3 regions of the Lentibacillus cibarius genome follow, and region 1 is predicted to be linked to each of the others. Evidence: riboswitches for the same ligand, from Rfam matches in the RefSeq annotation. Region 1 holds a riboswitch; each other region holds the start of a gene.
What was found. Region 1 has a riboswitch for thiamine pyrophosphate ahead of FFL34_RS01435 (ECF transporter S component). Riboswitches for the same ligand answer to the same signal wherever they lie in the genome.
Positions count from the first base shown of each region.

Region 2: linked by a shared signal. The riboswitch ahead of FFL34_RS11555 (3-oxoacyl-ACP reductase) and the one ahead of FFL34_RS01435 (ECF transporter S component) in region 1 are both predicted to bind thiamine pyrophosphate.
Region 3: linked by a shared signal. The riboswitch ahead of thiW (energy coupling factor transporter S component ThiW) and the one ahead of FFL34_RS01435 (ECF transporter S component) in region 1 are both predicted to bind thiamine pyrophosphate.

Region 1 is NZ_VCIA01000001.1:281,199-289,280, forward strand. It holds gene FFL34_RS01425 (energy-coupling factor transporter transmembrane component T family protein) at 1,719-2,495, opposite strand; gene FFL34_RS01430 (ABC transporter ATP-binding protein) at 2,509-3,987, opposite strand; gene FFL34_RS01435 (ECF transporter S component) at 3,999-4,589, opposite strand; TPP riboswitch at 4,913-5,036, opposite strand; gene FFL34_RS01440 (methionine ABC transporter ATP-binding protein) at 5,329-6,078, shown strand; gene FFL34_RS01445 (methionine ABC transporter permease) at 6,071-6,733, shown strand; gene FFL34_RS01450 (MetQ/NlpA family ABC transporter substrate-binding protein) at 6,747-7,589, shown strand.
Region 2 is NZ_VCIA01000001.1:2,342,804-2,350,885, forward strand. It holds gene FFL34_RS11530 (adenosylcobinamide amidohydrolase) at 1-622, shown strand, start outside; gene FFL34_RS11535 (cobyrinate a,c-diamide synthase) at 689-2,071, shown strand; gene FFL34_RS18640 (nicotinate-nucleotide--dimethylbenzimidazole phosphoribosyltransferase) at 2,073-2,195, shown strand; gene cobO (cob(I)yrinic acid a,c-diamide adenosyltransferase) at 2,339-2,890, shown strand; partial or broken gene FFL34_RS11550 (cobyric acid synthase) at 2,948-4,356, shown strand; TPP riboswitch at 4,514-4,614, shown strand; gene FFL34_RS11555 (3-oxoacyl-ACP reductase) at 4,744-5,496, shown strand; partial or broken gene FFL34_RS11560 (LLM class flavin-dependent oxidoreductase) at 5,577-6,883, shown strand; gene FFL34_RS11570 (response regulator transcription factor) at 7,774-8,082, opposite strand, start outside.
Region 3 is NZ_VCIA01000001.1:2,129,396-2,137,477, reverse strand. It holds gene FFL34_RS10330 (acetoacetate--CoA ligase) at 1-1,480, shown strand, start outside; gene FFL34_RS10325 (DUF5412 family protein) at 1,620-2,201, opposite strand; gene panF (sodium/pantothenate symporter) at 2,210-3,649, opposite strand; gene FFL34_RS10315 (YhdT family protein) at 3,646-3,930, opposite strand; gene FFL34_RS10310 (DUF4064 domain-containing protein) at 4,148-4,576, opposite strand; TPP riboswitch at 4,792-4,908, shown strand; gene thiW (energy coupling factor transporter S component ThiW) at 5,100-5,591, shown strand; gene thiD (bifunctional hydroxymethylpyrimidine kinase/phosphomethylpyrimidine kinase) at 5,604-6,404, shown strand; gene thiM (hydroxyethylthiazole kinase) at 6,409-7,179, shown strand; gene thiE (thiamine phosphate synthase) at 7,183-7,788, shown strand; gene FFL34_RS18630 (hypothetical protein) at 8,054-8,082, shown strand, end outside.

The sequences.
Region 1 (8,082 bases):
AAAAAAATCCAAAATCAACCATAAAAAAGGTGACAACCTCACCTCCATAAATTAAACTACATTTTTCTTCCTCAGCTGTGCCTTTGTAACTCCTTTTTACAAATCTCCCCCATCTCCCTCGATCCCTTATCCCACTTGACCTCAACCCTTGTTTCATCCATAGAAATCCCGTCTTTCATCCCTTACATGAAGGAGATTTAACTCTTATTTTTACTATTTATTTTAAGAAATTTAATACAAATAACCAGGCAGTTTAGTCAAAAAAATAATAGTTTGTCGCTCTTGGTTTCTTCTTTTCAACAGTCGAATATTGGGATGAACACTACAATGATTGGTCAAAGGATAGAATTGACCACGTCAAGACATTCGTTCAATTACGCAAAGGTTTTCAAAAAACGTGGGTTCGTAAATTGTGACACGTGATTCGCAAAATGAATAAATTCCCCCACAATGCAAATAATAAACCTATCCCTAACAAAAGAGGTGAGTCACCCATGGAACGTTTAATGTTAAAAGGCCTGTTGGCCGCGTGTGTCGGAATTTTACCCTTCATATTCAAAAAGGGACCTTTACCAATTTTAATCATTGCCTTCCTTTTTAAATAACCATATCCCCAATAACCAAGGTGTAACAAAACCACCCAATATATTTACCCACATAATTATCACCTGTTATGATATTTTGTGTAATTAAATACATAAATATGCTTAATTGAATTATTCTGTTAGTTAGCTTAAGTACATTTTTCCCCATCTCTTCGCTACCTGTTATTCAAGAATAGTCAGCAATAGGTAAGCGTCTAAATTTATCTTCGGCTTTTCTTTTGCTCCACACGAACAAACTGTAATATTGGTGAATCCAACAAAAATACCCCTCTCTTTTATTCCGTTATCTGACCCTACAATGTCAATTTAGGCGCTTTTTCCGGATTAGCCTCCGTTAACGCAATAAATTTTAGTTTAATTTTTTTGATAGTAACATAAAAATGTCAACTAATACCCCATCAATGATACCTATAAAAACCCAAACGTACTAAAGTCATTCATCAAATTAGGTAAGTTAACAATCAAAAATAAACCAAATATAATTCCTAAAAAAAGAGAAAAAGCAACATTTTAATCCCCCCTTGTTAAAAATTCCTGCCCTATTGTTTAGTAAATTTACTGAAGTCCATGATTAAGTATTTGGCTTCTTATAACTTCATTCCCAAAAGTAAACCACAAGAGTAATAATAAAACTATAATCCCCATTATAAGGCTGAACCAAGCAAAGTATTTATTTTCTTTATTTATCAATGGATTAAAGTACAATTAATAATACTCCAAACGCGAGAGTAATTACTACCGAAAGTTGTCTTGATAAGGTTTCAAAGACCATTGCTCTCACCCCTTTAAAGAATTTTAATATCAGTATGTCACTCCTTGCTAATTAGATTAGAATAATGAGAACGTATTTCACTATATAAGTACCAAAAACTTTGTCAACAACACTGCACCAGGATGCCAAAGTGCCGGTCAACGATCAAGTCCTTTTTTAGAAGTATCTAAAAGCTAGATTATATCTTCATTACTTCTTAAACTCATTAGCTGCGTTACCTTGCAATATGATCCTTCAATAACAATCTGAGTACAATTTTTTAACCCGCAAAAGCGCCGTTTGCTGAACACTGGATAACAAAGAAAATAATAGCCAAAAAATAACGTCTCGATTAAAGAAGGTTAAACAGAGACATACGGTATATGCGTTGATGCATAAAAACTTATAACCAAAAGTACAAGAACATATAATATAAATGTATAGTCATACGGGGAATAACTAAAGTTATAGTAGTAGGTACGGTTCTTATCATCAGAAAATTGCTTCGCCTCCATCGCTACTGCAATCCGATGGGCGCGTCGAATACTACCTGATAAAAGCGGGACAGCATAGGATTTTATCTTAAAAAAGATGGACTTGAGACCTTTTTGTTTTTTAACACCTCGAACTTTCATGGCATATCGAATGGTTTGAAATTCTTCCTTCATAATCGTGATTAGTCGTAATGCAGCCATAAAACTATACGCATATTTCGGCTTTAATTTTGCTTGCTGCATTAACGAATAGAATAAATTCACTGGTTTTGTTGTTAATGCAAAGGTTAGACCCATCATTGCAAAGATAAGAGCACGAAAATCAACTAGTAATCCCGTAAAAAAGCTCTCTTCTGTTATATGAACAAGTCCCCACTTAAACCATGTCGTCTCCCCTTGTCCAAACATTACCATGGCTGATGATGTTGATATAAAAATGAAACAGAACGGAACGACTAAAAGCAAAATAAATTTAAGCGGATAACCAGTAAACAATAAAAATAGAATGAGAAAACCAACACTTAGATTCATCATATAATTTAGATTATCAATAAATAAGACGGCAATGCAGAGTATACATACAACCAAAAGTTTTAAACTGGGATTCACACGATGGAGCCATGTTTCCTTTCCCAATAAAGTCATCTGACTCCTCCTTTTAAAGAACCACGCCTGCTTCAAGACTGGACTTTTTGAATTCCGTTTTGTTCTGGCGTTCAGATTGTTCATCTTTCATTACTTTACCGTTTTCTACCGTCCAAATTCTTGTAGCGAAATACTTGGATATTTGTTCGTCATGGGTAACCATTATAAAGGTTGTACCTTGACGGCGATATTGTTCAATCCATTCCAATAAAGCAAATGTATTTCTGGAATCCTGTCCAAATGTCGGTTCATCCAATAGAATAATCTGCTGCTCCTTAATTATTGATGCAGCAACACTTAACCGGCGCTTTTGTCCCATCGATAGCTGAAAAGGATTTTTATCCTGATGATTAGCTAGTCGAAAAACATGAAGAAGTTCAGCGACACGCTGTTCAATTAGATGTGGATCGGTATTGTCTATTCGCAACGAATAAGCAATTTCTTCATAAACAGAATTCGCTACAAATTGAAGTTCTGGATTTTGAAACACAAATGTCATTTGTTCATGTAAATTTTTTACTTTTTTAATTGGTATTCCCATTAATTCGTATTTTCCCGTCGTTTTTATGAACTGCATCAGCGCATGCAAAAATGTACTCTTCCCAGCGCCATTATCCCCACGAATGACAATCCACTCACCGCCAGAAACCTGTTGTTCATCAACGGAGATTTTAATTTCCTTGTTTCGATAGCCTTTAAATTGTTGTAATCTTAAAAGGTTATTATTGTTGACACTTACTTCACGCTGAACGGGATGTTCTGCAAGATAATCATCCCAGACGCCCGGAAACCAAATTCCCTGTCTTTTCATCTCCTGTTTATAATTAGAGAAAATCATATCCTTTGGTCCATCAGCAATAATCTCTCCATTTTCGTTAAATAGGATAATCCGGTCAATAAATTCCAGCACATGATCAATTTTATGTTCGACGACAAGTACAGTCTTATTTTCACTAACATTTTTTATAACATCCCATATATCCTTCGTTCCAACTGGATCAAGCATCGCTGTTGGCTCATCTAAAAATAAAACGTCTGGATTAAGAGTAAGAACGGATGCAATAGCAAGCCGCTGTTTCATGCCTCCTGATAAAGATGCTATGGGTGTATGAATGTCCTGCAACTCCAATGAAACCTCCTTAAGCTGCCGATTAATTCGCTTCTGCATTTTCTCCCTTGGTATTCGGAGATTTTCAAGGACAAAAGCAATCTCTTCATCGACATACGGCATGCAAAACTGGCTGTCTGGATCCTGAAAAACATACCCCCATGATGAAGGGCGCTCTAGTTTGTCAGCTTTTAACGGTACTTCATAAGAATTTGGAATGAGTCCGCTTAACAGCTGCAAAAGCGTTGATTTACCACAGCCAGAAGGTCCTAACAAAAGAACCTTTTCACCTTTTTGAAACGAAACGGATAAATCCTTAAATAAGAGCGATTCGTCACCAGGAAATTTCAGTCTTAAATTCTCAACACGTGTCATTTGTTCCATCTTTATCATCCTTATCTTTCATCCACATCCAATGCATCATAATCTTCTCTGGATGCCGGACGAACAAGATTCGTAACTCCTGTCGTTTCAAGTGCTTTGACAAGATAATAAGCTAAAATACCAGCAAAGAACAGTGAACCGATAGATCGAGCAACTAAATACAAGATTAAGTTCCAAGTCGACAGGGCTAAAATTTCTCCATAAAAACTATCCATAATAACGGAACCTATACATGAAGAGAGACCTGCTAATACAGCTATTGATAAATCAAATCGTTTATAGCGAAATGCCATAAACACGAGTTCTGCAAATAATCCTTGAACCACTCCATATAATAGAACCGTCAATCCCCAAGGTGATCCGAGTAAAAACTCACCAGACGCAGCAGCAATCTCTGCCAATAACGCAACTCCTGGCTTTCGAATGATTAAATAGACGACAGGTGCTGCGATAAACCACATTCCATAAACGAACTGATCAAGGTGCAGACCAATAGGGGTTAATGTATAATATAGCGGGCCCCATAAGATATAAACAATTCCAAATGCAATAGCAATCACAATCGTTACTAGAATATACGTTAATTTCAATCCTTTTGCCATGTATTTTTCTCCTCCTCTAGTCTTTTCCACCTAATGGACCATACTTCTTGTTTGTAAGCCATATTCCAAAATGATAACTCATAAGATAAAATGCTCTTTATTCGTTCTCTATCATCTTCTGAAACTTTTTTCAGCTATGTCATCTCCTCCACTAATAAATGAATGATGAAAACTTGCTGCCCTAATTTCATCTACAGCTTGACGTACTTCCCCTGAAAATTTCATTTCTTCCCCCCCTCCCTAAATTTATAAATAAAAATAAAAAACCACCTTCTTATTACAGAGAAAGTGGTTTTAATTGAAAATAATACATATGTATTGTTTGCAACTAAACGCCACTTCCCTCCGCTGGTATGATCCAGATCAGGTTCTAAGGGTCTTAAAGTCATACTTTAATCTCAGCTCTATGGTGAATTGATCACCTTGAAAGCTCCCCTAGTGGTTTTATTCGTTTATTTACTTGTATCATACTATGTTCAATATATTTGTCAAGGATTACTCAAATATGTTTTTTAAAGAATTACTTTAATTCATATCTATTCTATTCGTTAGTTTATGATAGGTATTTATTTACAATATTAACGGCAGTTCCAAGTGCATATTCTCAACACAATATGCTGTTTTCAGCAAATGTGAGGTTTTAGTCTTTTAGAATTTGTTAGTTAATGACAGCTACGTGAATATAAGTTATAATAAACAGGTTCTGAATCACCTTTCATTTAAGGGAAGGGGGTTTTTTATGATTACTATATATAATGTCAGCAAATGGTTCGGCTCGTTTGAAGCAATTCAATCGGTATCGTTAAGTATTAAGTCGGGCGAAATTCATGGTATTATTGGCGCGAGTGGTGCAGGGAAATCAACGTTACTGCGAATGATGAACTTATTAGAGCAGCCTGATGAAGGAGAAGTTATCATAAATGGTGAAACGCTGAACCATTTAAAAGGTAAGCGAATTCGTCACATACGTCAGTCGTTAGCTATGATCTTCCAAGGGTATCATTTAGTCGGCAATAAAACGGTTTTCGACAATGTCGTCGTGCCGCTAGAATTAGCTAAAGTTCCGAAAACAAACCGGACAGAACAAGTAATGAAGAGTTTGCGTTTTGTGGGTCTCGATACGTTAAAAGATCAGTACCCGGGGCAGCTAAGCGGAGGGCAAAAGCAACGCGTCGCTATTGCGCGAGCGATTGTCAACCAGCCTCAAGTGTTGTTATGTGATGAACCAACGTCATCACTTGACCCGAATACAACAGCGGAAGTGCTCGAAGTATTAAAGCGAATCAATCAAGAATTTGGTGTCACCATTGTCATTGTTACCCACGAAATGGAAGTAATCAAAAGTGTCTGTGAACGAGTGACGGTTATGGCAGATGGTCGCATCTACGAAGAAATTAATATCGATCCGACAGGAGTACATAAAATTGAACATAGCGCCGAAGGTTTTGTCAAACGTTTGAAATCAGGTGGTGACGTCAACAATGCCTGATATATTAGTTGATTATCAAACTGAGATTTGGGTGTCAATTGGCGAGACATTTATTATGGTTGGTTCTTCAATACTAGCGGCATTGTTAATCGGGCTTCCAATTGGCACCTTTTTATTCCTGTGTCGCAAAGGGCAATTGCTTGAAAATCAATTTGTTTTTTCATCCTTGAACTTAATCGTGAACATTATTCGTTCGTTTCCATTCTTGTTACTCGTTATCTTTTTAATTCCGTTCACGCGTTTTATTATTGGAACGGCGATTGGTACAGCAGCTGCGATCGTCCCGATGACCGTTATTGCAATCGCGCACTATTCTCGTCTGGCAGAGCAATCGCTTCTCGATGTCCCTAAAGGCGTGATGGAAGCGGCTGTTTCGATGGGCGCGTCAGTTAAAGATATTATTTTCAAATTTTTGTACGTTGAAGCACGCTCAGCACTCGTCTTAAGCATGACGACATCGACGATTAGTTTTATTTCTTACTCGACGATCATGGGTGTTGTCGGTGGTGGTGGTATCGGTGACTTTGCCATCCGTTATGGTTACCAACAATTTCGAACTGATTTGATGATTTATATCATCATTATTATGGTGATATTTGTGCAACTCATTCAATATGCCGGCATTACATTAGCAAGAAAAATAGACAAACGATAAGGGGAGATTATTGATGAAAAAATGGATTATAATCATGATGGTCGTCCTAATATCTGTGCTAGTCGCATGTAGCGGCAGCAACAACAGTGAGAAGGCAGAAAAATCAAGTGATGACAATAATAATGGCGAGGATAAAGAGCAAACAGTAAGAGTTGCTGTCGTTGAATCACCTATGTTAGACGTTGTAGAAATTGCACAGGAAAATCTCGCCGAAGACAATATTGAAGTAGAGATTGTTGAAATGGGTGACTATATTCAACCAAACGAAGCGCTAGCAAACGAAGAGGTTGATGCGAACTTCTCACAACACGTCCCATTTATGAATCAGTTCAACCAAAACTCAGACGCTAATTTAACAGAGGTTCAGCCAATTTATTATGCTAATTTCGGCCTTTATGCACAAGAATACGCTAGCGTGGAAGAGTTTCCTGATGACGCAACGATTGGTATTGCAAATGATCCGTCTAACATTGACCGTTCCCTTCGCCTGTTAGCTTCACATAATTTAATTGAATTGAAAGAAACAGATAGCGGACAGTACAAATTAGAGGATATTAAAGAAAACTCACACAACTATAGTTTTGAACAAGCAGGTATTACTGCTTTAACTCGTTTGTATGAAGATTTTGATGGCGTTATCGTTAACCCGACACACGCTGGTAACTTAGATTTAACTCCGGCTGACGATGCGCTCATTACAGAAAAAGAAGATAATAAATTCGCAATTACATTAGTCGCGCGTGAAGATAATGCGGACTCAGAATTGATCCAACAGTTAGCTGACGCGATGACGAGCGAAGACGTTCGCAAGTTTTTAAATTCTCGTGAAGGCGAAGCTTCTATTCCGGCATTCTAAAAACCGAATGGTTCACCACCCCTGTGGCATATAGTATTGAAGCGCACCCCAGAAAGTTGTATTTGTCGCACAACTTTTGGGTGCGCTTCACTATAGTGATAGGTAAGACCTTGAAGTTATCGCTAGCTTCTCCCGCACTTCAATCGCACTTACGACTTTCACCACCTACAGCGTTCCAACTAAAGCCAATTTCATTTAATTATCAGCACTTCTTGTGGCTCAATTCTTCCATATCAATAAGTCGATGCTCCCTTGAAAGATAAACCGCTTTTATTCATACGAGAACCTTATTAACGTATTAGAAAATGCCTGATCTTTACCGAAATTGTGTGACCACGTTTCATTTGAGTCAGGAACGTTTTCCACCAATAGAAATAGTGACAGCGTCATTATAAAATTTATCATACATATTTTTGACGTTCGTCAATGAAAACAAAAGCTTATGGTTATGGTCATCAAAAATCACAAAATTCCCTGCAACACAAGACATGAT
Region 2 (8,082 bases), 2.1 Mb from region 1:
CTTTGATCAATCTTTACGAACAATTTCCAATGGTGTAATAGGTGATGGCATTCAGTGGTCCAGTCACTTTTGTAATTTCCATGTGTCGAAAAAATACAACTGCGCTAACCCTGAGACCGATATCAAGCAATGGATGATAGAAAGAAATATTCCACATGAATGCGCTGTTGGGATGATGACTGCTGTGAAGCTAAAAGATGCTGTGATAGTAACAAAAAAAATAGATGGCTTGTCCATGCTTGTTCTCGTGACAGCAGGTGCAGATAATGCGGTTGATATAACCAATTCAACACATGAATTAGAGCCAACGATTGGTACGATTAACACGATGGTCTTTGTCGATGCCCATTTTACCGATGGAGCACTCGTAAATGCATCTAAGTCTGCCACGGAAACGAAGGTGAAAGCCTTGCAAGATCTTGATATTAAGGATCCGCTATCAAATACGGTGGCAACAGGTACATCGACGGACGCTCTCCTCATTGGTGTTACCCAACAAGGGAAAAAAACACCATATGCCGGTTCCGGAACCGTTGTAGGCAAAAGGATTGGAAGCGTGGTTTATCAGGCAACAAGGCAAGCGCTGGAAAAGGAGTTACACAGAGTTGAAGCCGGGCGTTAATTGAAACGGCTGTTTTCAAAAGGTTGTTGGTAGAAAAGAGCCACGAAAAAGAGGAGAGGTAAACTAATGACGAAACGAAAAATTGTCATTGCAGGTACGGAGAGCGGTGTAGGTAAAACAACCGTAGCAATCGGTCTGATGTCAGCTTTGAAAAAACGGGGGCTAACTGTTCAAGGGTTTAAATGTGGGCCGGACTATATTGATCCAACTTATCACACAGCTGTTACAGGACGGAAGTCTCGTAATTTAGATAGCTGGATGCTAACACACAATCACGTTATGGATGTGTTCGTAAATGGAAGTCAAGGAGCGGAAATTTCCGTAATTGAAGGTGTGATGGGATTTTTTGATGGGAAAAACTCAGAAACCAATCAGGGAAGTACGGCAGAAATAAGTATGTTAACGAAGAGTCCGGTTTTGCTCGTCGTCAATTGTGCGGGTATGGCTCGAAGTGCAGCTGCAATTGTAAAAGGTTTTCAACTATTTGATGAGAGTACGAATATTGTTGGTGTCATTGCAAATAAAGTAGGGAGCAAAGGCCATTTTGAATTAGTAAAAAACGCAGTTGAACAGGAATGCCATATTCCAGTAATCGGCTATTTGAAGCGGGAGTTTGATATTAAAATCCCAGAGCGGCACCTTGGCCTCATTCCTTCGATTGAAAGAGGGGAGCTTGATACCTTTTTTGACCAATTGGGAGAGTTAATGCTAGAGACGATTGATGTTGATGTGCTAATAGATATGGCTGTAGCCGAACCAATAAAGTGTAGTCAGCAGCCATCCATGTTTGAAAAGAAAAAAGACAATGTAGCTAAAATTGCCGTGGCCAAAGATGCGGCTTTCAATTTTTATTACCCCGAAAATCTAGAAATATTGGAAGCAAATGGCGGGGAATTGATTTATTTCTCCCCACTAGCAGGTGAGACGATACCGAACGATGTAGATGGACTTTACCTAGGTGGCGGATTCCCAGAAGAGTTTGCTAGTTTACTTGCAAAGAATAAAGAAACCAAATGTTCCGTGAAGGATGCTGTTGATCAGGGATTACCAACACTTGCGGAATGTGGCGGGTTTATGTATTTAACAGATTCAATTAAAACTACCAAAAATCAAACATATTCAATGGCAGGTGTCATTCCTGGAAGGATTCAAATGCAAGACAGGTTAGCTGCGCTAGGGTACAGAGAAGTTCGTGGGAAGCTAGATAATTTTCTCCTCGAAGACCTCGTCGCAAAGGGGCATGAATTTCATTACGGTTCTTTTCATCCAAAAGAAGAAAAGGTTCCTTACGCATATCAAACAACAGGTTTGAGAGGTGTGCGTAACGAAGGTTATTTGAAAAATAATGTAGTTGCCGGGTTTACGCATTTTCATTTCGGATCTTGTCCTAGAATGGTGGAAAATTGGCTGAAGAAATGTATAGCGTATTACGGGAATAGGGGGAAATAATATGTTGAATCAAAATTATTCGGTTCCAATGTTAATTAAGGAAATGGGGCAAGTAAGCCGATATATAAATACACTGACAAAGTTGCTTAGAAGTCTTGGCAGGCTTGAGGAATTAGCCATTTAATTTCAGGAAGATGCAATGACCCGGAAAGAAGCAGAAGACGCACTTAAAGTTGGTTATCAACATTCAATCAGCTACTTTAATGATAGAGGAAATCGCTACGTTTGTTACTGAGGGAGTATTAAATAAACAATAGGAGGAATCAAATGGTACAGAAAAGAAGAAAACGACAGGGCTTAACATTAGTTTATACTGGTGATGGTAAAGGAAAGACGACAGCAGCTATTGGATTAACAGCTCGGGCAGTTGGTCAAGGGTTTAACGTAAAGATTTTACAGTTTATCAAATCACCAAGACGTGCCTATGGGGAGCAAATTACCTTAGAAAAGTTAGGTGTCGAGATAGAGCAGCTTGGCATTGGATTTACATGGACCAAAACCCCAGAAGAACATCGAGAAGCATTAAGAAAAGCATGGCCAAAAGCAAAGGAGATAGTGATGAGTGGAGAATATGACCTTGTTGTCCTAGACGAATTAAACAATGCGTTAGCGATTGACAAATTTCCGATTGATGATGTGTTGCCATTAGAGGAAGTAAAGGACTTAATAAAAAATAAACCAGAACATGTCCACCTCGTTATTACCGGAAGAAATGCCAAACAAGAAATTAAAGATATCGCCGACCTTGTTTCCGTGGTTGATGTGGAAAAGCATTACTATGATAGAGGTATCCCAGCAGTGAAAGGGATTGAGCTTTAAGGGTTAAGTGAAAGTGTTAAAGTGGGTGTAGCGTCAATGGAAAAAGCCGTTCCTTTAATGATTCAGGGTACCCATTCAGATGCCGGAAAAAGTGCTATTGCAACTGCCTTCTGCCGTATATTTACGCAGGATGGTTTTAACACAGCTCCATTTAAGTCTCAAAATATGGCATTGAATGCTTATGTTACAGCTGATGGAAAAGAGATTGGGCGTTCCCAAGGTGTACAAGCAGATGCAGCAGGTGTCATTGCCACAACAGATATAAATCCAATACTAATCAAGCCAACAGGGGCCTGCCAATCCCAAATTGTTGTACATGGCAAGCCATTTAAAAATATGCAGGCAGGCGAATATCGGCAAGATTTTTTCCAACAAGGGTTACGGTTAATAAAAGAATCTTACCATAGATTGTCTGCCAGTTATGATCGAATTGTGATTGAAGGCGCAGGTAGTCCCGCTGAAATCAATTTAAATGATAGAGAGCTTGTCAATATGCGGGTAGCACAAATCGCAAAAACACCAGTTATTTTGGTCGGAAACATTGAAAAAGGTGGGGTTTTTGCCAGTTTAGTAGGAACCTTGCAGCTCCTCCAACCAGAAGATCGTAAACGGGTAGTCGGGGTATCATTAATAAATTTAGAGGAGATGTATCGTTATTACAGCCTGGATTAACGTGGTTTGAAGAATATACCAATATCCCCGTTCTCGGGGTGATTCCACATATCGATAACTTTGTCATGGAGGCGGAGGATTCAGTTGTGTTAGACAGCTATTCTTCTCATAAGGATACATCCAAAGTGATTGATATTGCTGTTATCCGTCATCCGCTGATCACCAACTTTACCGATATGAATCCCTTTTTTGAAGAAACCGATTGTCACGTTCGCTTTGTCCATTCGGCCGATGAATTAGCAGAACCAGATTTACTTGTTTTACCTGGAAGCAAAAACACGTTAGCGGATATGCAATTTTTACACCGAACCGGTCTAGCTGATCGAATACGTGCTTTAGCAGAAAAGAATACGACGATTGTTGGAATCTGTGGAGGTTATCAAATGTTAGGCACGAGCATTATAGATACATATGAGGTGGAGTCATCACATGGGAAGGTTGCAGGATTAGGACTGATTCCGATGCAAACCAAGATGACTAAAGAAAGGACAACGGTTCAGTCGGAAGGACTTGTCCGTTATGGAGAGAAAACCATTTCTGTTACGGGGTATGAGATACATATGGGGGAACCTCATTTTGAAGCTGGGATCAGTCCTTTTATCCAGCTATCAGATCGAACAGAAGGAACCATAACTGAAAACAGGAACATTATCGGCACCTACTTTCATGGCATCTTCCATAATGACTCATTTCGGGAGAACGTTCTGAATGATATAAGGCGTAAAAAAGGATTGGATTCACTTTTAAACCGAACCCCTTATGCTCAAAAAAAGCAGGAAGGTTTTGATTTGTAGCTAAGGTTGTTCGCGATCGCGTTCAACTATCACGTGTGTATCAATTAATGAGTGATTTCCATAAGAATGAATGATAAGAAAAGGAACCTGAAAAGCGGAACTAGCCATATTTCCTTGACATAAATTTCTTAAAACTATAACATTGAATATAACTTAATATATGCACTAGGGGTGTTATTTAACTGAGATGAGTATTACCTCAAACCCTTTGAACCTGAACTAGTTGAAACTAGCGTAGGAAAGTGTAAACTCTAATACATACTTAATAGAGCGATTGGGCCTTATTCTTAATATGTAGTTATTTGGTTTTACGCAACTTTCCTATGGGGAGGTTGCGTATTTTTTATTTAAGTTTCATAAAAAAATAAAAATTTAGGAGTTGTTATGATGACTAGAACAGTATTAGTAACAGGTAGTAGTAGAGGTTTAGGCGCCACTATTGTAAAAACATTGGCACACCAAGGGTTTCAAGTGGTTATCAATTATTATAAAAGTAAAGATGCTGCTGAGAAACTCGTTTCTGAGATTGGTGAAGAGAATGCTATTGCAATTCAGGCTGATGTAACAAAGCGTAAAGAAGTAGATAACCTGATAAAAAAAGCAACGGAATATTTTGATCAAATAGATGTTGTAGTCAACAACGCATTAGTAGACTTCGAATTTGATCCAAACAAACAGAAACCCTTCGCAGAACTCACTTGGGATGATTATCAAAAACAACTCGATGGTACTTTAAAAGCAGCATTTAATGTAGTTCAAAGCGTCATACCTCAATTTATTGAACGGCAAAATGGAAGTATTATAAGTATAGGTACTAATTTATATCAAAATCCCGTTGTACCCTACCACGAATATACAACGGCTAAAGCTGGATTAATAGGTTTTACACGTAATATCGCTTCTGAATTAGGACTATATGGTATAAAAGCGAATGTAGTTTCAGGTGGATTATTAAAAACGACTAACGCCAGTGCTGCTACAACACCAGAAGTATTTGATTTAATTGCTCAATCATCACCATTGAAGAAGGTGACCACACCTCAAGATGTAGCCAATATGGTCGCTTATTTATCTTCGGAAAATGCGAGCGGTATTACAGGTCAAAATTTCACAGTAGATGGCGGTTTGACAATGAACTAATAGCTTAAATTACAATAGATAATCCTTCAAAAAAGGAGTATACAAGACATTAATAATGATGTGTTTTGAGGTGTAAATAAATAACAAAAACTAAAGAAAAACAACTGCACTTAGGTGTTTTGCTGTATGGTTGCGGACACCATCAAGCTGCTTGGTTAATGCCTGATTCAAGCGTTGAACGAATTGGAGACATTTCTTATTATCAGTCCTTAGCGCAGTTAGCAGAAGAAGGTTTCTTTGATGCAGTATTCTTTGCTGATAATCAATCATTTCAAGCTAAAGATTCTAGTGATATGCCAGCATTTTGGTTTGATCCAGTAGTCAATTTAACGGCGATTTCTCAAGTGACAAGTTATGTAGGATTAGTTTCAACAATTTCAAGTACTTTTTCTAATCCTTTCACAGCTTCACGACAGCTATTAAGTTTGGACCATATTACAAAAGGACGTGTTGGCTGGAATCTCGTTACGTCAATGACTGATTTAGAAGCATTGAATCATAGTATGGAAGAACTACCTTCTCATGACAAACGCTATGAGAAGGCAGATGAATTCGCTGCTTTAATGAAAAAGTTATTTTTTTCTTGGGACAGTAATGAGTTTCTGCATAATCGAGAAGAAAGAAAATTGATAAATCCGTCAAATATTCAGCCATTTAATCACGATGGTACCTATTTTAAAGTGTATGGCCCATCCACCACGCCAAAAAGTCCGCAAGGCAAACCAGTATCAATGCAAGCAGGGGCATCTAAACAAGGTATTGCATTAGCCGTAAAATATGCCGATGCAGTCTATGCAGTGTCGTGGAACTTAAAGCAAGCAAAAAATTTCGTAAAAAATTAGATGAACAAGTTAAACAAAGCGAAGGCAACAATAGACATATTAAAGTATTTCCAGGCCTAGTAACTTATGTAGGTCATACTCATGAAGAAGCTTTAGCCAAAAAAGCAGCATTAGATGAGCAATTACCTATTGAAACAGCTTTAAAACGGCTGAGTTTCTTTATTCAACAAGACTGTTCTAATTGGGATATTGATAAAGAAGTACCCCAATTACCACCAGTAGAAGAGTTTACTGGTCCAGTTGGACGTTACGAAACGATACTACAAATTATTAATGATACACAACCTACAGTAAGAGAATTATTAGGATATCTTAATGCAGGCGGTGGTCACCATACGCTGATAGGTACACCCGACGAAATAGTGGATCAGATGGAAGTCTGGTTTGAAGCTGGTGTGGCTGACGGATTTAATCTTATGCCTCCTACATTACCCGGTAGTTTAGAAGACTTTGTTGAACTAATTGTTCCTGAAATGCAAAAAAGAGGCATTTTCAGAAAGAGATATGAAGGTCATACCTTCCGTGAACATTTAGGATTAACATAATAAATTTATAAAATGGCCGTACTGGTTGAAGAGGTAGGATGCTGGTATTAGTATAGAAACCTGAGAATCTTCTCGAAAGAGTAATTATAATTGGAATTACTGTTTCAGACAATGTTTATGTGATAGGGTGTAATAATAAAAAAGGTGAAGAAATGACAAATAAAAAGATGGAAAAACATTAGTGATTAGTTCTGCAATTAGGCCTTCGCACCAAGTTCCGCTAGATGCAAAAACATCTGTACAATATAATTGTATTTCTTAAAAACACCCAATCAATTGTAAATCACTGTTTAAAAGAATGAGAAAAAATAAAGAGCCGTTGATAATGCAAAAACAGGAGACCTGCCGTAAGGAAGAATATTTGTCCTACGGGAGATGGAGGGCGCGAATTTATATTCGACCAGTACTCTAATGCAATTAAAAATGGAAAAAAACACCAATCAGCAGCATCGAAACAGTGCAGACAAGGCTTGTACTGCCGAATACGATTTTTGGCGGGAAAGTTCTCGCACATATTAACGAAATTGCCGTACTGACCAACAATGCGGCATGCTAAAAGTGCTGCTGCTACCGTATCAATTGATTCAGTGGACTTTCTTTCTTCGGAAAGATGGGGGGCTCTCTAACCTTGGAGCTTATGTAACGTATACCGGAAGCAGTTTGATGGGGTCTATGTCAAAGTAAAGGCAAACGATGGCTCACACTCCTTTACACGTTTTTTGTGAAGGCCGACACCGATGACGATAACAGTATTCGAAACACTGTTTTTGATGGTTTCTTTTGGAACATAAATGATAGACGTACTGTCTACTGTCAAACTATAAAAAGTAACCACCCATAGGCCTGGCAATTATAATGAGTGGTTTAAAAAACTTATAATGTGAGCCACCTTAATAGGGCCTCTCCATCTTATATCCAAGCCCACGGATCGTTTTGATATAAACAGGGTGTTTTAAATCAGGTTCAATCTTACCCCTTAAGTGACTGACATGAACATCGACAACCCTCGTGTCTTCCGCAATGTCATAACCCCATACAGCATTTAACAATTGCTCTCTCGACAAAACTTTGCCTCTATGTTTAGCTAAATATGAAAGTAATTCAAATTCCTTCTTTGTAAATTGTAAAGTTTCTCCATTAATCGTTGCTTCATACTGCTCCGGAAAAACAGTTAAGTCTGCAATACGTATAGGCGTTTC
Region 3 (8,082 bases), 1.8 Mb from region 1:
CATCTGGTCCAGTGCATCACCCGAATTCGGAACGCAAAGCGTCATTGACCGTTTCAAACAAATCGAACCAAAAGTGATGGTTACCGTTGACGGCTATCGCTATGGTGGAAAAGACTTCGATCGTACTTCTGTCGTGGAAAACATCCAGGCGGAATTGTCAGGGTTGGAATCAACCATCGTTATCCCCTATTTGAACAGCGATCCGGATACCGGCCAGTTAAAAAATGTCACCTTATGGGCTGATGCCACCAGCAAACCTGGGACATTAACGTACGAGTATGTTCATTTTAACGATCCGCTCTGGATACTATTTTCATCGGGAACAACCGGTAAACCGAAGCCAATTGTCCAAAGCCAAGGCGGTATTTTACTAGAACACTTAAAGGCATTGACATTCCATGCAGATTTGGGAAAAGGCGACCGCTTCTTTTGGTTCACAACAACCGGCTGGATGATGTGGAACTTCCTTGTCGGTGCACTCCTAACCGGAAGTACGATTATTTTATACGACGGGAATCCAGGCTACCCGGATAAAAAAATGCTATGGAAATTTGCCGAGGATACGAAAATGACCGTTTTTGGTACCAGCGCCAGTTTTATTACCGGCTGTATGAAAGAGGGATTGGAACCAGGCAAGGCGTTTGATTTACGTCATCTTAAAAGCATCAGCTCGACCGGTTCACCACTGCCGCCCGAGGGATTCCAATGGTGCTATGACCATGTAAAGAATGACCTTTGGATTGCTTCGGTAAGCGGTGGAACCGACGTTTGCACAGCATTTATCCTTGGGGTGCCAATTTTGCCGGTCTATGCTGGTGAACTGCAATGTCGCGGCCTGGGAGCTAAAATTGAAAGCTTTGATGATAACGCCAATCCACAAATCGAGGAAGTCGGCGAACTTGTCCTGACCGAACCATTCCCATCCATGCCAATTTACTTCTGGAATGACCCTGACGGCAGTCGCCTGCACGACAGCTATTTCGACGTATTCCCGGGTATTTGGCGACACGGAGATTATTTAAAAATCACTAATCGGCAAACGTGTGTGATCTACGGACGATCAGATGCTACCATCAATCGCGGTGGCATTCGAATCGGCACAAGCGAAATCTATCGTGCCGTTGACCATGTCAGTGAAGTAAGTGACAGTCTGATTGTCGATGTTCCTAAAGATGACGGCGATTCATATACTCCGTTGTTTGTGTTGATGAAAGATGGCGAAGAACTGACTGAAGACGTAAAGAGAACAATCAAAAAGCAAATCCGTACACAATGCTCACCACGACACGTGCCAAGTGGTATTTACCAGGCTCCTGATTTGCCGAAAACCTTGAACGGCAAAAAACTGGAGATACCGATTAAAAAGATACTGATGGGCAAACCAGTTGATGCGGTTGTAAATAAAGGGTCGTTAAGCAATGAAGCGTCGTTGGATTATTTTGTTCAATTTGCAAAAGAACAATCTAAAACAAACGCTTAAGTGAGAAGTTATCATATTGCAGTAGTTAAGTTAAATCATTTAACAAATTGTATCCTTAGTCAGTTTAATACCGAAAAAAGCCGGATAATCTATCCGGACTTTTTTCGGTTTATTTATGTTGCCTTATTACCTCAATAAGCTATTGTTTTTGGTAACATGTTTCATACTCACTTTTCATCAACCAACTTTGACAAGCTAAACCTCTATCATGATAAATCTCATTTTCAACATTCAATTTAATACTTCTATTTGACTTTGGAAACCTAGGTTCTTCATTTTTAATGTGTAAAGTTGCTTCATTTGTCCACTTCATAGAAAAGTTGCTATTTGCCTCACTATAGTAAACAGTTTTCGTTTTATCATCCTCATCGTTATAACTGATTTCTACCCATAAATTCACTCCACCTGCAGCGCCACCATATGGCATATAGTAAGCATTGGCAGTATATTTATCTGTCGGAGAATTCACAGGTCCTTTGTAAAATTCACCTTCATCGTCATTAAATGTAAAAAAATACTTATTATATCCAGCTTGTATAGACACCACAATGATTCCTATCAGACTGGCAATTAAAATTATTTTAGGAAATGGCTTCTTTTTAATAAAAAACAAAAATAATTTAATAACAAAAATAAAAAGCAGTATGATGGTAATAAGCATAATAAATAGACCAAGTAAATTGAAATAAGTAATGGTGATTCCTCCCCCCCTTGTCCCCAATTATACGATTATGCCTCCTCCACGAGCATTTTCTTACGCGTCCCCAGGCTCACGGATACATAAGCAACGAACGCTATCACAACCGGCATGACAACCGAATGTAGTCCAAATGGCTTCGGAAAGAAGGAATCAGATAAAATATATAATCCTATCCCAGCAACCATGGAAGCAAGTGCACCGTATTTATTGCCTTTTTTCCAATATAACCCCATGACAACCGGCCAAATAAATGCCGCCTCCAGACCGCCGAACGCAAATAAATTCAGCCAGATAATGAGATCAGGTGGATTCAAGGCCATAACAAATACAACAATCCCAAGAACCGCAGTGATTCCGATACTTAATCGCTTGACGCGCTGATGGGATGCTTTCGGTTCTACGTAATTTAAATAAACATCCTTCACGATTGCGGAACTAACCAACAACAGCAAGGAATCAACCGTCGACATAATCGCTGCCATCGGGGCCGCAAGTACGATACCTGCCAGCCAGTTCGGCAACACTTCCAGCGCAATGAGCGGCATCACTTTATCGCCCACTTCAATACCAGGTAATATTGGGCGTGTAAATACACCAATCAAATGCATGTTTAACATAATTACACCGACAACAATGGTGCCGATAATCAGCGCACGATGCATGGAGCGGGAGTCTTTATAGGACATCGCCCGAACAGCGATTTGCGGTAAGGCTACAACCCCAACACCGACAAGAATCCAGAACGACGATACATAAGCGGGTGTTAGACTTCCATCCGCACCATATGGGGTAATCAAGTTCGGGTTTTCCGCGGTAAGATCAGTTATGATATTAGAAATACCGCCTCCAGCGATAATAGTGGCAACCAACAGTATAAGGGTCCCGACAAACATAATTGTTCCTTGAATGGCGTCAGTCAATGCTACCGCACGGAAACCGCCGATGGTTACATAAATCAAAACGAATAAAGCAAAAATGAATAAAGCCGTTGTATACGGAATCCCGACCAATGATTCAATCAGCCGAGCACCGCCGATCCACTGTGCTGCCATTGCGGAAAATAAGAAAATAATAATGCTAAATGCCGATAACAAAACAACCCATTTGGAACGATAACGCTCTTTCAAAAAATCAACCATAGTAAGCGCATGATACTTACGCGTTACAATAGCAAATTTTTTACCTAAAACCATCAGCACAAAATACCCGGTCGAAACCTGCGTCATTGCTAAGAGCACCCAGCCGAGCCCCTGTGTATAAGCTGTGCCTGGACCACCAATAAAGCTACTTGCACTGCCATAGGTTGCCGTCATCGTCATTGCCAGGACAAATCCGCCAAGGCTTCTCCCACCGAGAAAATAATCTTGCATGAATGTATTCGACGATTTTATATATTTACCGGCCCACATACCGGCACCAAAAATAACGAGCAACAAGCCGATTAATGGGACTAATGCTTGCCAATTCATCTTTCTTCTCCCTCTTTCTCAAACGAAACTTCCGCAAACCACTTTTTAACCACAACCGTTACCAGCACAGCCATAATAATAAATCCGAGCACACAGCTGTAAAAAAACCATGCAGGTAGTCCGAAAACATATGTATACTCTGATGGGTCCTTGCCCCCAAGTCCATAGGCAAACGCAAACCACCAGACAAAATTAAAGATCACCAGTCCAATCCCAACGAGCGCCTCCCGGTTGGCTACCTTATATCGTGAATCATTATCATGTGCATTAAGTTCTTCCATTCCCATTAATCTCCCTTCCTCCATTTCAAATCTATCACTAATATAACGGTTTATATGTGTTATTGTGAACATTCTAAAAAATTGTTCCGCGCACTTGTATATCCAATAAGACAAACCAAGTAAAAGGAAAAGTCAAGAAATAACTGAATTGGCCACTTAAAAGGGCAACAAGACCTCCTTAAACATTTCGTAAATCTAAGTGGAGGGCACCTGTTACCTATTCCATGGTTATGGTGGACTGTTTTTTCCGTGCAAGGCACATAATACCAGCAATCAGGTAGAATAATCCACTAAATATTCCGGCACCAACAGTAATAATTGCACCGATAACGGCTGTCACAATCAACATAATGCCTGCAACCTTTGAATTTTTATCACCTTTCATGAGAAAGATGGAAACAATCCCAACAACCAGCGCAAGCACAGAGACAATAATTAGAAACCAACCACCGCCCTGAAACAGTTCCAGTATGGTATCAAGATCACCTGTTGCTACTTCAGGCTGCTGCTGTTTGACTTCTTCTTTTGCTTTGTTCCGAATCACTTCATTGTTAAAAATCCAAACCATAAATGCCCCAACCGCGGCAAAAAAGCCATAAATTAATGCGCCTACGATCGTTAATACAATTTCTCCCGTTCTATTCACGCCTTTACCCTCCCCCACGTTCACATTTTATGTTACTCTATATGTTTTGCAAACGATGCTATATTATTCAAATTAGTATACTAGTATGATTGTATCATAAAACTATTGCTGTTTTCCCACAGTTAATATGCTAAATCATAGTTCATTTGAAATTTCCGAAAAGCATATGACAAACGGACTTTTCTCTGATACACTAATAAATAATAAAATAACTTTAGTACTACTAGGGGTGCCCAGCAATTGTGGGCTGAGAGGAAAGGGCGTTTATGCTTTCCGACTCTTACGGACCTGACCTGGTTAATACCAGCGTAGGGAAGTAGTCTGACGGTAAATTGCTATCAGCTATTTCAAGCCAGGTCCAGTCTATGGATCTGGCTTTTTCAAAAGGTAAGAAACTATAAAATTTAGCGATATAGCTTTTACTTGCAAGGTTAGGCCACGTCCGGTTCCGACGCGTTCTTAGCCTGCAACAGCGCTTTCGCCTTTGTTCTTTGGATCCGCCCCGAACGAAAGGAGGATTTGCTTGAACCGTACACGATTATTAACGACGATGGCCGTTTTCGTCGCGATTGGAACACTCGGGGCACAATTACTATGGTTCCCGGCCGGTGTAGCCAAAGCTTACCCGGTGCAACATGCAGTCAATGTCATGGCCGCAGTCACACTTGGTCCTGGTCCGGCAGTCGGCATCGCCTTCATGATCGGTCTACTCCGAAATATGCTTGGGCTTGGTACATTGCTTGCTTTTCCCGGTGGTATGGTCGGTGCATTTTTAGCCGGCTATCTCTATAAAAAAACTAATAAAAAAGCTTTAGCTGCAGTTGGAGAGGCAATTGGTACCGGAATAATCGGTTCACTTTTTGCTGTGCCATTTGCGCGTATTCTGATGGGCAGTTCTGCCGGGGCATTTTTCTTTTTGCCATCGTTTCTAGTTAGTAGTATTTCCGGAGCTTTTATCGGCTGGTTTGTTGTGTCAAAAGTTAAACGTGCAAATTTATTAGCGAACCATATATAAGGAGGCTATATCATGAACTATATTCCTGCGTCATTGACGATTGCCGGCACAGACCCAAGCGGTGGTGCCGGTATTCAGGCAGACTTAAAAACGTTTCAAGAGTTGCAATCATACGCGATGTCCGTCATCACCTCGGTTGTCGCGCAAAATACAACAGGTGTCCAGGATGTACAGCATATGCCTACATCCATGATTAAACAGCAACTGGAATCGGTTATTTCCGATATCCCTTTCCAAGCGTTTAAAACCGGTATGCTTGCCAATATCGATATTATGCAGGCGGTAGCTGAAAAGATTTCCCCACTGGACATTCCATATATTATGGATCCGGTCATGGTTGCAGCAAGTGGTGACCGATTAATTGCTGAAGATGCGCAAATATATTTACGTGAAAATCTTCTTCCGCTGACAACAGTGACAACACCGAACATACCGGAAGCAGAGGTCATCACCGACAGGACGATAGATACGCTCGAGGATATGCAGCAGGCCGCCAAACAGATTGTCCACGAGTACGGCGCAGGTGCTGCTTTAGTTAAAGGTGGTCACATGCAGGGAGAGGCTGTGGATTTTCTATATGATGGAAACACGACTCACACCCTTTCAGCGGAACGCATTAATACAAACAACACACACGGGACCGGATGTACTTATTCTGCGGCCATCGCAGCGTATATGAGCCACGGGTATCCATTGCCGGAAGCCGTACAAAAAGCAAAAGAATATGTGACCGCGGCTATTCGCCATTCATTTCCCATTGGCAATGGAAGTGGTCCAACTAACCATTGGGCACTGCGAAAGGAATTGGTGTAGTAAAATGAATAAAACAATTATTCTAGAAGTGCGTGAAACAACCCCACTGATCCATCATCTGACCAATCAGGTAGTCATGAACTTTTCGGCAAATGGATTGCTATCATTTGGAGCAGCACCAGTGATGGCCAAGGCTGAAGAGGAAGCCGCTGACATGGCTGCTAATGCGGATGGCGTTCTGCTTAATATAGGCACATTAACCGCTAACGAGCTAGATTCCATGGTTCGTGCCGGTAAAGCTGCCAATGAAAAAGGAATTCCAATTGTCATTGACCCGGTCGGTGTTGCGGCAACCCCATTCCGGACAACTGCGGTAAAAAAGATTTTAAGTGACGTACAGCCGACTGTCCTCAAGGGAAATGCAGGTGAGCTTGCACACCTCGTCGAAATTCCGTGGGAGACGAAGGGCGTTGAATCAATTGGGGATGGCAATGCAGACGAGATAGCTTCAAAGGTGGCCGAGATGTATCAATGTACTGCCGTTGTCACCGGGCAAACAGATGTCTTATGCACTAGTGGTGAGATTGAGCATAACACCACAGGTCATCCATTTTTAGGAAAAATAACCGGTGCAGGATGCCTGCTTGGTTCTGTCTTAACAGCTTGCCTGACAACAAACAATAATGTTCAAAAACAGACTTTAGCAGCAGTAAACTTTTATGGACTGGCTGCTGAATATGCCGCCAAACAAACAGATGTCAACGGACCCGGAACATTCTTGCCCCACTTTATCGATGCATTATCCTTTGATCCTAGCAAGCTGGAAAGGAAGTAACATATGAACTTACGAAAATACTTCATCATGGGAAGCCAGAACTGTGACCACGATCCCACGACTATTTTAGAGGAAGCAGCAAAAGCCGGCATTACTGCTTTTCAATTCCGTGAAAAAGGAAAAGGCTCACTGACCGGCAAGGAAAAGCGGGAATTAGGTTTCAAACTCCGTGACATTTGCGCCCGGCACCATGTAATGTTTTTTGTTAATGATGACATTGAACTGGCCGAACCACTGGAAGCTGACGGCATCCATGTCGGTCAGGACGATATGCGACTGGATGAATTACGAGAGAGGTTTCCGGATAAAATCATCGGACTGTCTGTCTCCAATCAGCATGAAGTAGATAGTAGCCCGGTTCATCTCGCTGACTACCTTGGTGCCGGACCGATTTTTTCAACGTCAACCAAAGACGATGTCAAACAAGCAGTCGGTACCGAGTGGATTAAAGTACTGAAGCATCACTATCCTGACATACCAATTGTGGGAATTGGCGGCATTAATGAACAAAATGCAGCATCGGTGATCAATGCTGGTGCGGATGGAGTTTCTGTTATTTCAGCTATTACAAAAGCGGAAAATATAGAAGCAGTCGTCGAAAACCTTTAATATATGTAGTAAGAAACGGCAACTAACAGATGTCAATCCACTGCATCTCGAAGTAAAACTTTTCCTGTTAGCAGCGTGTAAGTACTATTCTGGAAAGCATCAGCCAAGAAATACGATTAAATCGGAGGCAGTGTCATTTAAATAACTACGATCACCCTAAATGCTTTTATTTACTCCTTAAAGGTTCTTTTTTGCATTAGATTTTTCAGAAAGTCTATCTTACAATGAGCAACATGCAAAAAGAAAAAAGGAGTGTATTTAGTACATGCTAAAAAAACGTTATTTATCAGGTTT